DNA from 2 places in the Streptomyces luomodiensis genome. Region 2 is predicted to be linked to the other one. Evidence: riboswitches for the same ligand, from Rfam matches in the RefSeq annotation. Region 2 holds a riboswitch; the other holds the start of a gene.
What was found. A riboswitch is a leader RNA that binds a small molecule or an ion and turns the genes downstream of it on or off. The one in region 2 is predicted to bind thiamine pyrophosphate.
Positions count from the first base shown of each region.

Region 1: linked by a shared signal. The riboswitch ahead of thiO (glycine oxidase ThiO) and the one ahead of PS467_RS29440 (thiamine ABC transporter substrate-binding protein) in region 2 are both predicted to bind thiamine pyrophosphate.

Region 1 is NZ_CP117522.1:2,855,058-2,859,857, forward strand. It holds gene PS467_RS12255 (Rv2175c family DNA-binding protein) at 101-466, opposite strand; gene PS467_RS12260 (NAD(P)/FAD-dependent oxidoreductase) at 569-1,828, opposite strand; TPP riboswitch at 1,956-2,070, shown strand; gene thiO (glycine oxidase ThiO) at 2,169-3,404, shown strand; gene thiS (sulfur carrier protein ThiS) at 3,401-3,601, shown strand; gene PS467_RS12275 (thiazole synthase) at 3,693-4,496, shown strand; gene PS467_RS12280 (SRPBCC domain-containing protein) at 4,598-4,800, shown strand, end outside.
Region 2 is NZ_CP117522.1:6,945,701-6,950,500, forward strand. It holds gene PS467_RS29430 (phosphatidate cytidylyltransferase) at 1-1,070, shown strand, start outside; gene rlmN (dual-specificity RNA methyltransferase RlmN) at 1,143-2,249, shown strand; TPP riboswitch at 2,323-2,428, shown strand; gene PS467_RS29440 (thiamine ABC transporter substrate-binding protein) at 2,424-3,497, shown strand; gene PS467_RS29445 (ABC transporter permease) at 3,593-4,800, shown strand, end outside.

The DNA of each region.
Region 1 (4,800 bases), 4.1 Mb from region 2:
CGTGTACCGGCTTCCGCGCGAGCCCTGCGCGCCCTGTACGAGCCTGTACGAGCCCTTCAGGAGCTCTGCGGAAGCCGCCGGTGGCTGGGCGGGAGCGGCGTCAGACAGCCAGCGCCTGCGCGCGCCGCTTCACCTCCGTGCCACGATTCTCGCTCAGGGCCTGTGCCGGGGTGCCGGGCAGGCTCGGGTCAGGGGTGAAGAGCCACTCCAGCATCTCTTCGTCACTGAAACCGTCGTCCTTCAAAAGCGTCAAGGTCCCCACGAGGCCCTTGACGATCTTTCCGTCACCGATGAACTCCTCGGGCACCTGGAGCACCCGGTTCTCGCCACGGCGCACCGCGATCAGCTGGCCCTCCTTGACCAGCTGCCGGACGCGCGTCACCTCCACACCGAGCCGCTCGGCGACGTCGGGAAGGGTGAGCCAGTCGGGGACGAGAGCATCGATCTTCGCGTCAATCTCGGTCACGGAACAAGCCTGCCATCTGGGACTGACAGTGGGTAGCCGGGCGCCCGCCGCGCGGGCCGCCCCGCCCCGCCCCGGACGCCCGCCCGGCGGCCGGCCGGCCCGTCAGCGGACGGCCGACTTCAGCGGCACCGAGGGGTCCATGGCCCGCGTCCGGTCCAGCCGGGCGCCGCGCTCGATCAGCTTGCGCCCCTGGGCCAGATCGCGCGGACGGCCGACGGCCAGCAGGGCGACCAGGGCGCCCTCGCGCAGCCAGCACACCGACCACGCGGCACCGGCCGGATCGCCGCGCCAGACCAGTTCGTCGGCCTCCGCATGATGGCCGGCGTACTGCACGAAGCGCCCGAACTGCTCGGACCAGAAGTACGGCACCGGGTCGTAGACCACACCGGGGAAGTGGGCGGCCGTCCGGTTCCCCACCACATTGGCGGCGACGGTGCGCGGCCCCTGGAGCGCGTTGTCCCAGTGGTGCACCAGCAGCCGCGTCCCGTAGCGGGCGGACGGGAAGGAGGCGCAGTCGCCGACCGCGTAGACGTCCGGCACCGAGGTGCGCAGCCGGTCGTCCGCGGCCACGGACCGGTCCCCGGCCAGCGCCACGTCCGAACCGGCCAGCCAGTCCGTGGCCGGCCGCGCCCCGATCCCGACGACCACCGCACCCGCCCGCAGCCGGGTGCCGTCGTCGAGCAGCAGCCCGCTGTCGTCCACGGCGGCCACCCGGGCGCCGGTCATCAGCGTGGCGCCGCAGTCCTCGTACCAGGCCGCCATGGGGGCGGCGACCTCGGCCGGGAGGGCGCCCGCCAGCGGTCGGTCCGCGGCCTCGACGACGGTCACGGCGCAGCCCGCCTCGCGCGCCGCCGTGGCGAACTCCGCGCCGATCCAGCCCGCCCCCACGACCGCGATCTCACGCTGCCGGGCGAGCACCGGGCGCAGCCGTTCGGCGTCGTCCAGGGTGCGCAGCAGATGGACGTTCGGCACGCCTTCGGCGCCCGGCAGCGGGATCGGGTCGGCGCCCGTGGCGATCACCAGGACGTCGTACGGCACCGGGCCGGTCCCGGTCTCGACCACCCGCTTGTCCGTGCGCAGCCCCGTGACCGGGACGCCGAGCCGCAGCCCGATGCCCAGCCCGGCGAAGTCCACGTCGAGCGTCGATCCCTCGGCCTTACCGAGCAGCACGGCCTTGGACAGCGGCGGCCGGTCATAGGGCTGGTGCGGCTCCGCGCCCAGCAGCACGATCTCCCCGGCCCAGCCCTGCTCGCGCAGCGCGACGGCGGTCTGCACCCCCGCCATCCCCGCGCCGACGATCACCACCCGCTGTCCGCCGCCACCCGAGGACGCCTTCGTCCCCGTCGTCGTCTTATCGCTCACACGATCACTGTATGGCGGCAGGTGGAGCGGACCGCAGAGCGCGGGACGAGATCTCGGGCACAGCACGGAGGGCAGGGCGAACGGCCACCCTTCCGACCGATTCGGACCTCGTACTAGGGTGGCGGGACGAAGCACTCGCGGGAGCCCGGACGCACCGGGCTGAGAGGGAGGCTGACACGGCCTCCGACCGTACGAACCTGATCCGGGTCATGCCGGCGAAGGGAGGGGCGGCGTGTCCACGCACGCACCAGGTCACGACGGACCACACGCACCAGGTCACGACAACGACGGACCGCACACAACCGGCCACGACAACGACGGACCGCGCACGCCAGGTCACGTGGACGACGGACCGCATACACCGCGACCCGGCGGCGGACCGCCCGGCGGGGCCTATGACGCCCTCGTCATCGGGGGCGGCATCATCGGCCTGGTCACGGCCTGGCGAGCGGCCCAGCGGGGCCTGCGCACCGCCCTCGCCGACCCGGCGCCCGGCGGCGGAGCCGCCCGTGTCGCGGCCGGGATGCTGGCGGCCGTCACCGAGCTCCACTACGGCGAGCAGACCCTGCTCGGCCTCAACTTGGCCTCCGCACGCCTCTATCCGGACTTCGTGGCCGAGCTGGAGGAGGCCGGCGGCCAGGACGTCGGCCACCGGGCGTGCGGCACGCTCGCCGTCGCGTTCGACTCCGACGACCGCGCCCATCTGCGTGAACTCCACACGTTCCAGCAGGGGCTCGGGCTGGACTCCCAGTGGCTGACGGGGCGGGAATGCCGCCGTCTGGAACCGATGCTCGCGCCGGGCGTACGCGGCGGGCTGCGCGTCGACGGCGACCACCAGGTGGACCCGCGGCGGCTGGCGACGGCGCTGCTCATCGCGTGCGAGCGGGCCGGGGTGGTCCTCCACCGCGCCCGTGCGGAGCGGCTGCTGCTGGACGGCGACCGCGCCACCGGGGTCGAGCTGACCGGGGGCACCCGGCTGGCCGCCGAGCACACCGTGCTCGCCGCCGGCAGCCTCAGCGGACGGCTCGCGGGCGTCCCCGACGACGTCCTGCCACCCGTCCGCCCGGTCAAGGGACAGGTGCTGCGGCTGTCGGTGCCCGAACGCTACGCGCCGTTCCTCTCCCGGACGGTACGGGCCGTGGTGCGCGGCGGACCGGTCTACCTCGTGCCGCGCGAGAACGGCGAGCTGGTCGTCGGCGCGACCACCGAGGAACTGGGCTGGGACACCACGGTCACCGCGGGCGGCGTGTACGAACTGCTGCGCGACGCCCATGAGCTGGTGCCCGGCATCACCGAACTCCCGCTGGTGGAGACGTGCGCCGGGCTGCGCCCCGGCTCCCCCGACAACGCCCCGATGCTCGGCCCGACCGCGCTGCCGGGGCTGCTGCTGGCCACCGGCCACTACCGCAACGGCGTCCTGCTCACCCCGATCACCGGCGATGTCATGGCCGAGGCGCTGACGAGCGGAGAACTCCCGCCCGAGGCCCGGCCGTTCACCCCGCGGCGCTTCGCGGCCCCGGCCGTCCCCGACGCGTCCGCCGCCGCGCCCTCCCCCGTACAGGAGCAGCACACATGACCGTCTCCGTCAACGGCGAGCCCCGCGAGATCCCCGACGGCACCACCCTCGACCGGCTCGTCGCGACCCTCACCCAGGCGTCCTCGGGCGTCGCCGCCGCCGTCAACGAGACGGTCGTCCCGCGTACCCAGTGGCCCGCGACCCCGCTCGGCGACGGTGACCGCGTCGAGGTCCTCACCGCGGTCCAAGGAGGCTGATCCCCCCATGGCTCCCACCACCACGACCACTTCGGCCAACACGGACACCACGGCCAATACGGGCACCACGGCCACCGCGCCCGCCGCCGCCCTGGCCGACGGCGCCGACCCGCTCACCATCGCCGGGACGACGTTCGGCTCCCGTCTGATCATGGGCACCGGCGGCGCCCCCAGCCTGGAGGTCCTGGAGCGGTCGCTGCTGGCCTCCGGCACCGAGCTGACCACCGTCGCGATGCGGCGGCTGGACCCCACGGTGCAGGGGTCGGTGCTCTCCGTGCTCGCCCGGCACGGCATCCGCCCGCTGCCCAATACCGCCGGGTGTTTCACCGCCGGTGAGGCCGTGCTGACCGCCCGCCTCGCCCGGGAGGCCCTGGGCACCGACTGGGTCAAGCTGGAGGTGGTCGCCGACGAGCGCACCCTGCTCCCCGATCCGATCGAGCTGCTGGACGCCGCCGAAACCCTGGTCGACGACGGCTTCACGGTCCTCCCGTACACCAATGACGACCCGATCCTGGCCCGGAAGCTGGAGGACGTCGGCTGCGCCGCGATCATGCCCCTCGGCTCCCCGATCGGCTCCGGGCTCGGCATCCGCAATCCGCACAACTTCCAGCTGATCGTCGAGCGCGCCACCGTGCCGGTGATCCTCGACGCGGGCGCGGGCACGGCGTCGGACGCCGCGCTGGCCATGGAGCTGGGGTGCGCGGCGGTGATGCTCGCCTCGGCGGTCACCCGGGCGCAGGAGCCGGAGCTGATGGCCGGGGCGATGCGGCACGCGGTGGCGGCGGGCCGGCTGGCCCACCGGGCGGGCCGTATCCCCCGCCGCCACTTCGCCGAGGCGTCCAGCCCGGCCGAGGGCCTGGCGGCCCTGGACCCCGAGCGCCCGGCGTTCGGCTGATCCGCGCCCGGCGGGTCCACGTCCGGCGGGCCCTGTCCGGGTCCCGCGCCGTCCCTCTACGGTGGATTGAGGGGTCAGCGCACACTGCGGAGGTGGTCGCCGTGACCGTGACCGTGGCCGACCGGATCGAGCGCGAGGTGTTCGTACGAGCGCCGATCGACCGGGTGTGGCGGGTGCTGACGACGCCCGAGCACATCCGCGTCTGGTACGCCCCCGGCGGCTGCGAGATCGATCCGCACCCCGGCGGGACGCTCCGGTTCCGCTGGGACGAGCACGGGGAGTTCCACGGCCAGGTCGAGCGGGC
Region 2 (4,800 bases):
GTCCCGTGCACGAGGTGGGTGGGGCGGCGCAGACTCGCCCCATGCCCACCGTGCCTCACGCAGGCGGCGACTCCGGCGAGGCCGCCGACCGTGACCGGGGGGCCGCCCAGCCGGGTGGCCCCCTCTTCCGCGACGAGCGGGAGCCGCAGCCCGGATCCCGGCAGCCCGCCGGGCATCCGCCGACGCCCCCCGACCCCGCGTCCGACCCGGCCCTGGCCGGCGGCGCGCGCAGCGGCGGTGCGGGGCAGGGGAAGAAGAAGAGCGCCGGCCGCAATCTGCGCGCCGCGATAGGGGTGGGCGTCGGCCTCGGCGTGATCATCGTGGCCTCGCTCTTCATCTACAAGCCCGTGTTCATCGGCGTGATAGCGGTCGCGGTGGTGGTCGGTCTCTGGGAGCTGACCTCGCGGCTGGCCGAGCGCAAGGACATCCGGGTCCCGTTGGTGCCGCTCGCCGTCGGCGGGGTCGCCATGGTCGTCGCCGGCTATGTGCGCGGGGCCCAGGGCGCGGTGGTGGCGGTGGCGCTCACGGCGCTCGCGGTGCTGGTCTGGCGGATGACCGAACCGCCCGACAACTACCTCAGGGACGTCACCGCGGGTGTCTTCGCCGCCTTCTACGTGCCGTTCCTGGCCACCTTCGTGGCGCTGATGCTCGACACCGGGGACGGCCCGTGGCGGGTCCTCACCTTCCTGCTGCTGACCGTGGTCAGCGACACGGGGGCGTACGCGGTGGGCTGGCGCTTCGGCCGGCATCCGCTGGCGCCGCGGATCAGCCCCGGCAAGACCCGCGAGGGGCTGCTGGGCGCGGTGACCTTCGCGATGGCCGCGGGCGCGCTGTGCATGCAGTACCTCATCGACGGCGGCGTCTGGTGGCAGGGCCTGCTGCTCGGCCTCGCCGCCGCGGTCAGCGCGACCCTCGGCGACCTCGGCGAGTCCATGATCAAGCGGGACCTCGGCATCAAGGACATGGGCAAGCTGCTGCCCGGCCACGGCGGGATCATGGACCGGCTCGACTCGCTGCTGCCCACCGCGCCGGTGGTGTGGCTGCTGCTGGTGATCTTCGTGGGCGGCTGACCACACCGGCCCACGGGCCCCGCGCCGCTCATGGCGCGGGGCCCTTCGTACGTCTGCGACACTGGGTGAACCATGCCTAAGCCCGGAGAACTCACCTTCGTCGCGCCGCGCGGGGCCAAGAAGCCGCCGCGGCACCTCGCCGACCTCACGCCCGCCGAGCGCCGGGAGGCCGTCGCCGCCCTCGGGGAGAAGCCCTTCCGGGCCGGTCAGGTGTCGCGTCACTACTTCGCCCGCTACGCCGACGACCCCGCCCAGTGGACCGACATACCGGCGGCCGCGCGCGAGAAGCTGGCCGCCGGGCTGCTGCCGGAGCTGATGAGCGTGGTGCGGCACATCAGCTGTGACGACGACACCACCCGCAAGACCCTGTGGCGGCTCTTCGACGGCACGCTCGTGGAGTCCGTGCTGATGCGCTACCCGGACCGGGTGACCATGTGCATCAGCTCACAGGCCGGCTGTGGGATGAACTGCCCGTTCTGCGCCACCGGCCAGGCGGGTCTGGACCGCAACCTGTCCACCGCCGAGATCGTGCACCAGATCGTGGACGGGATGCGGGCCCTGCGCGATGGTGAGATCCCCGGTGGGCCGGCCCGGCTGTCCAACATCGTCTTCATGGGCATGGGCGAGCCGCTGGCCAACTACAACCGCGTCGTCGGCGCCATCCGCCGGCTCACCGACCCCGAGCCCGACGGTCTCGGTCTTTCCCAGCGCGGCATCACCGTCTCCACCGTGGGCCTCGTCCCGGCGATGCTGCGGTTCGCCGACGAGGGGTTCAAGTGCCGGCTCGCGGTCTCGCTGCACGCGCCCGACGACGAGCTGCGCGACACCCTCGTCCCGGTCAACACCCGCTGGAAGGTGCGCGAAGTCCTGGACGCCGCGTGGGAGTACGCGGAGAAGTCCGGCCGCCGGGTCTCCGTCGAGTACGCGCTGATCAAGGACATCAACGACCAGGCGTGGCGTGCCGACCTGCTCGGCCGGCTGCTCAAGGGCCACCGGGTGCATGTCAACCTCATCCCGCTCAACCCGACGCCCGGCTCCAAGTGGACGGCGTCCCGGCCCGAGGACGAAAAGGCGTTCGTGGCCGCCCTGGAGGCCCACGGGGTGCCGGTGACCGTCCGGGACACCCGGGGACAGGAGATCGACGGGGCCTGCGGGCAGCTGGCGGCTGCGGAGCGCTGAGGACCGGCTGATACGGTGCCTGAGCATCATCGCGTCATGTGTTCGTCGCGGCGGTGAACCTTCGTACAAATGAACATTCCGACAGGGGAGCGCTGAAGAGCGCTGAGAGTGCGGCACGGCCGCAGACCCTCGGACCTGATCCGGGTCATACCGGCGTAGGGAGTCAGCATCACCATGAACAGCCAGTTTCGGCATGCCATCGCGGCCACCCTCCTCGGCTCACTCGCCCTGGGCACGCTCGTCGGCTGCGGCGAGGACTCCAAGAGCGGCTCGGACTCCAAGACGGTCACCCTGGTCACCCACGACTCGTTCGCGGCCTCCAAGGCGGTCCTCAAGGAGTTCACCGAGGAGACCGGCTACACGGTGCGGGTGCAGGCCGGGGGCGACGCGGGGGCCGCCGTCAACCAGGCGATCCTGTCCAAGGGCCACCCCCAGGGCGATGTGTTCTTCGGCGTGGACAACACCCTGCTCTCCCGCGCGCTCGACAACGACCTGTTCACCCCCTACTCGGCGAAGGGCCTGGACAAGGTCCCGGCCGCCCTCCAGCTCGACCGGGCCGAACACCGCGTCACCCCGGTCGACTTCGGCGACATCTGCGTCAACTACGACCGCGAGTACTTCGCCGACAAGAAGCTGGCACCGCCCCGGACGCTCGACGATCTGACCAAGCCCGCCTACAAGAACCTCCTCGTCACCGAGAACGCCGCCACCTCGTCCCCCGGTCTCGGCTTCCTTCTTGCCACGGCCGCCACGTACGGCGACGACGGCTGGCAGGGCTACTGGAAGAAGCTGCGGGCCAACGGCGTCGAGGTGGTCGACGGCTGGGAGCAGGCGTACTACGACCGGTTCTCCGGCTCGGCCGGCGGCGGCAAGGGCGACCGGCCGCTCGTCGTCTCCTACGCCTCGAGCCCGCCCGCCGAGGTGGCCGACGCCAAGACCAAGCCCGCCAAGGCCCCCACCGGGGTGGCGACGGGCACCTGCTTCCGGCAGGTGGAATTCGCCGGGCTGCTGAACGGCGCGGGCAACACCAAGGGCGGCAAGGCGCTGCTGGACTTCCTGCTGAGCAAGCGGTTCCAGGAGGACGTCCCCCTGAACATGTACGTCAACCCGGCGCGCGAGGACGCCAAGCTGCCGGATCTGTTCACCCGGTACGGGGCCACGATCGCCGACTCGGCCACCCTGGCGCCGCAGAAGATCGCCAAGAACCGTGAGCAGTGGGTCAAGACATGGTCCTCGCTGGTCCTGTAGAGCCCCGCGAGAACCGTAAGAAGGCCGTCGGCCTCCGTAAGACAGGTGAGGCCGACGGCCGCGGCCGTCGCGCGACCGCCCTCCGGCTCGTCCTGATGGCGGTGCCGCTCGCCTTCTTCGCGGTCTTCTTCGCCTATCCCGTGGCCGCCATCGTCACCCGGGGGCTGCGCGTCGGCGGGCGATGGCGGTTCGGCCGGATCGCCGAGGTGATGACCGATCCGGCGACGCTGGACGTCCTGTGGTTCACCTGCTGGCAGGCGGTGGCCTCGACCGCCTTGACGCTCGCGGTCGCGCTCCCGGGCGCCTATGTCTTCGCCCGCCTCGACTTCCCCGGCAAGGGACTGCTGCGGGCCGTGGTGACCGTGCCGTTCGTCCTGCCGACCGTCGTCGCCGGATCGGCCTTCCTGGCCCTGCTCGGCCGGGGCGGGCTGCTGGACGAGCTGTGGGGCGTACGGCTGGACACCTCCGTCTGGGCGATCCTCCTGGCCCATGTCTTCTTCAACTACGCGGTGGTCGTACGGACCGTCGGCGGGCTGTGGGCCCAGCTCGACCCGCGCCAGGAGGAGGCCGCGCGGGTGCTCGGCGCGGGCCGGCTGTCGGCCTGGCGCCGGGTGACGCTGCCCGCGCTGGCTCCCGCCGTGGCCGCCGCCGCGCTGATGGTGCTCCTGTTCACCTTCACCTCCTTCGGCGTGATCCAGATCCTCGGCGGCCCCCGCTACGCCACCCTGGAGGTGGCGATCTACCGGCAGACCGCGCAGCTGCTCGACCTCCCCACGGCGGCGGTGCTCACCCTCGTGCAGTTCGCCGCGGTCGCGGTCGTCCTGGCCCTGCACGCGTGGACCGTAAGGCGGCGGGAGAGCGCCCTGCGGCTCGTCGACCCCGGCCGTACGGCGCGCCGCCCGAAGGGCCCGGCCCAGTGGGCGCTGCTGTGGGGGGTGCTGGCGGTGGTCGCGCTGCTGATCGTGGCACCGCTCGCGGTGCTGGTGGAGCGCTCGCTGAACGGGCCGGACGGCTACGGATTCACCTACTACGAGGCGCTGCGGTCGGCCGCCGACAGCGGGGGCACCTTCTTCGTGGCCCCCATGGAGGCCGTCGGGAACTCCCTGCGGTACGCGGCGGTCGCCACCGTCTTCGCCCTCGTCGTGGGCGGCCTCGCCGCCGCCGCGCTCACCCGCAGGGCGGGGCGGCTGGTGCGGGGCTTCGACGCGCTGCTGATGCTGCCGCTGGGCACCTCGGCCGTCACCGTGGGCTTCGGGTTCCTGATCGCCCTCGACGAGCCCCCGTTGGACCTGCGCGCCTCCTG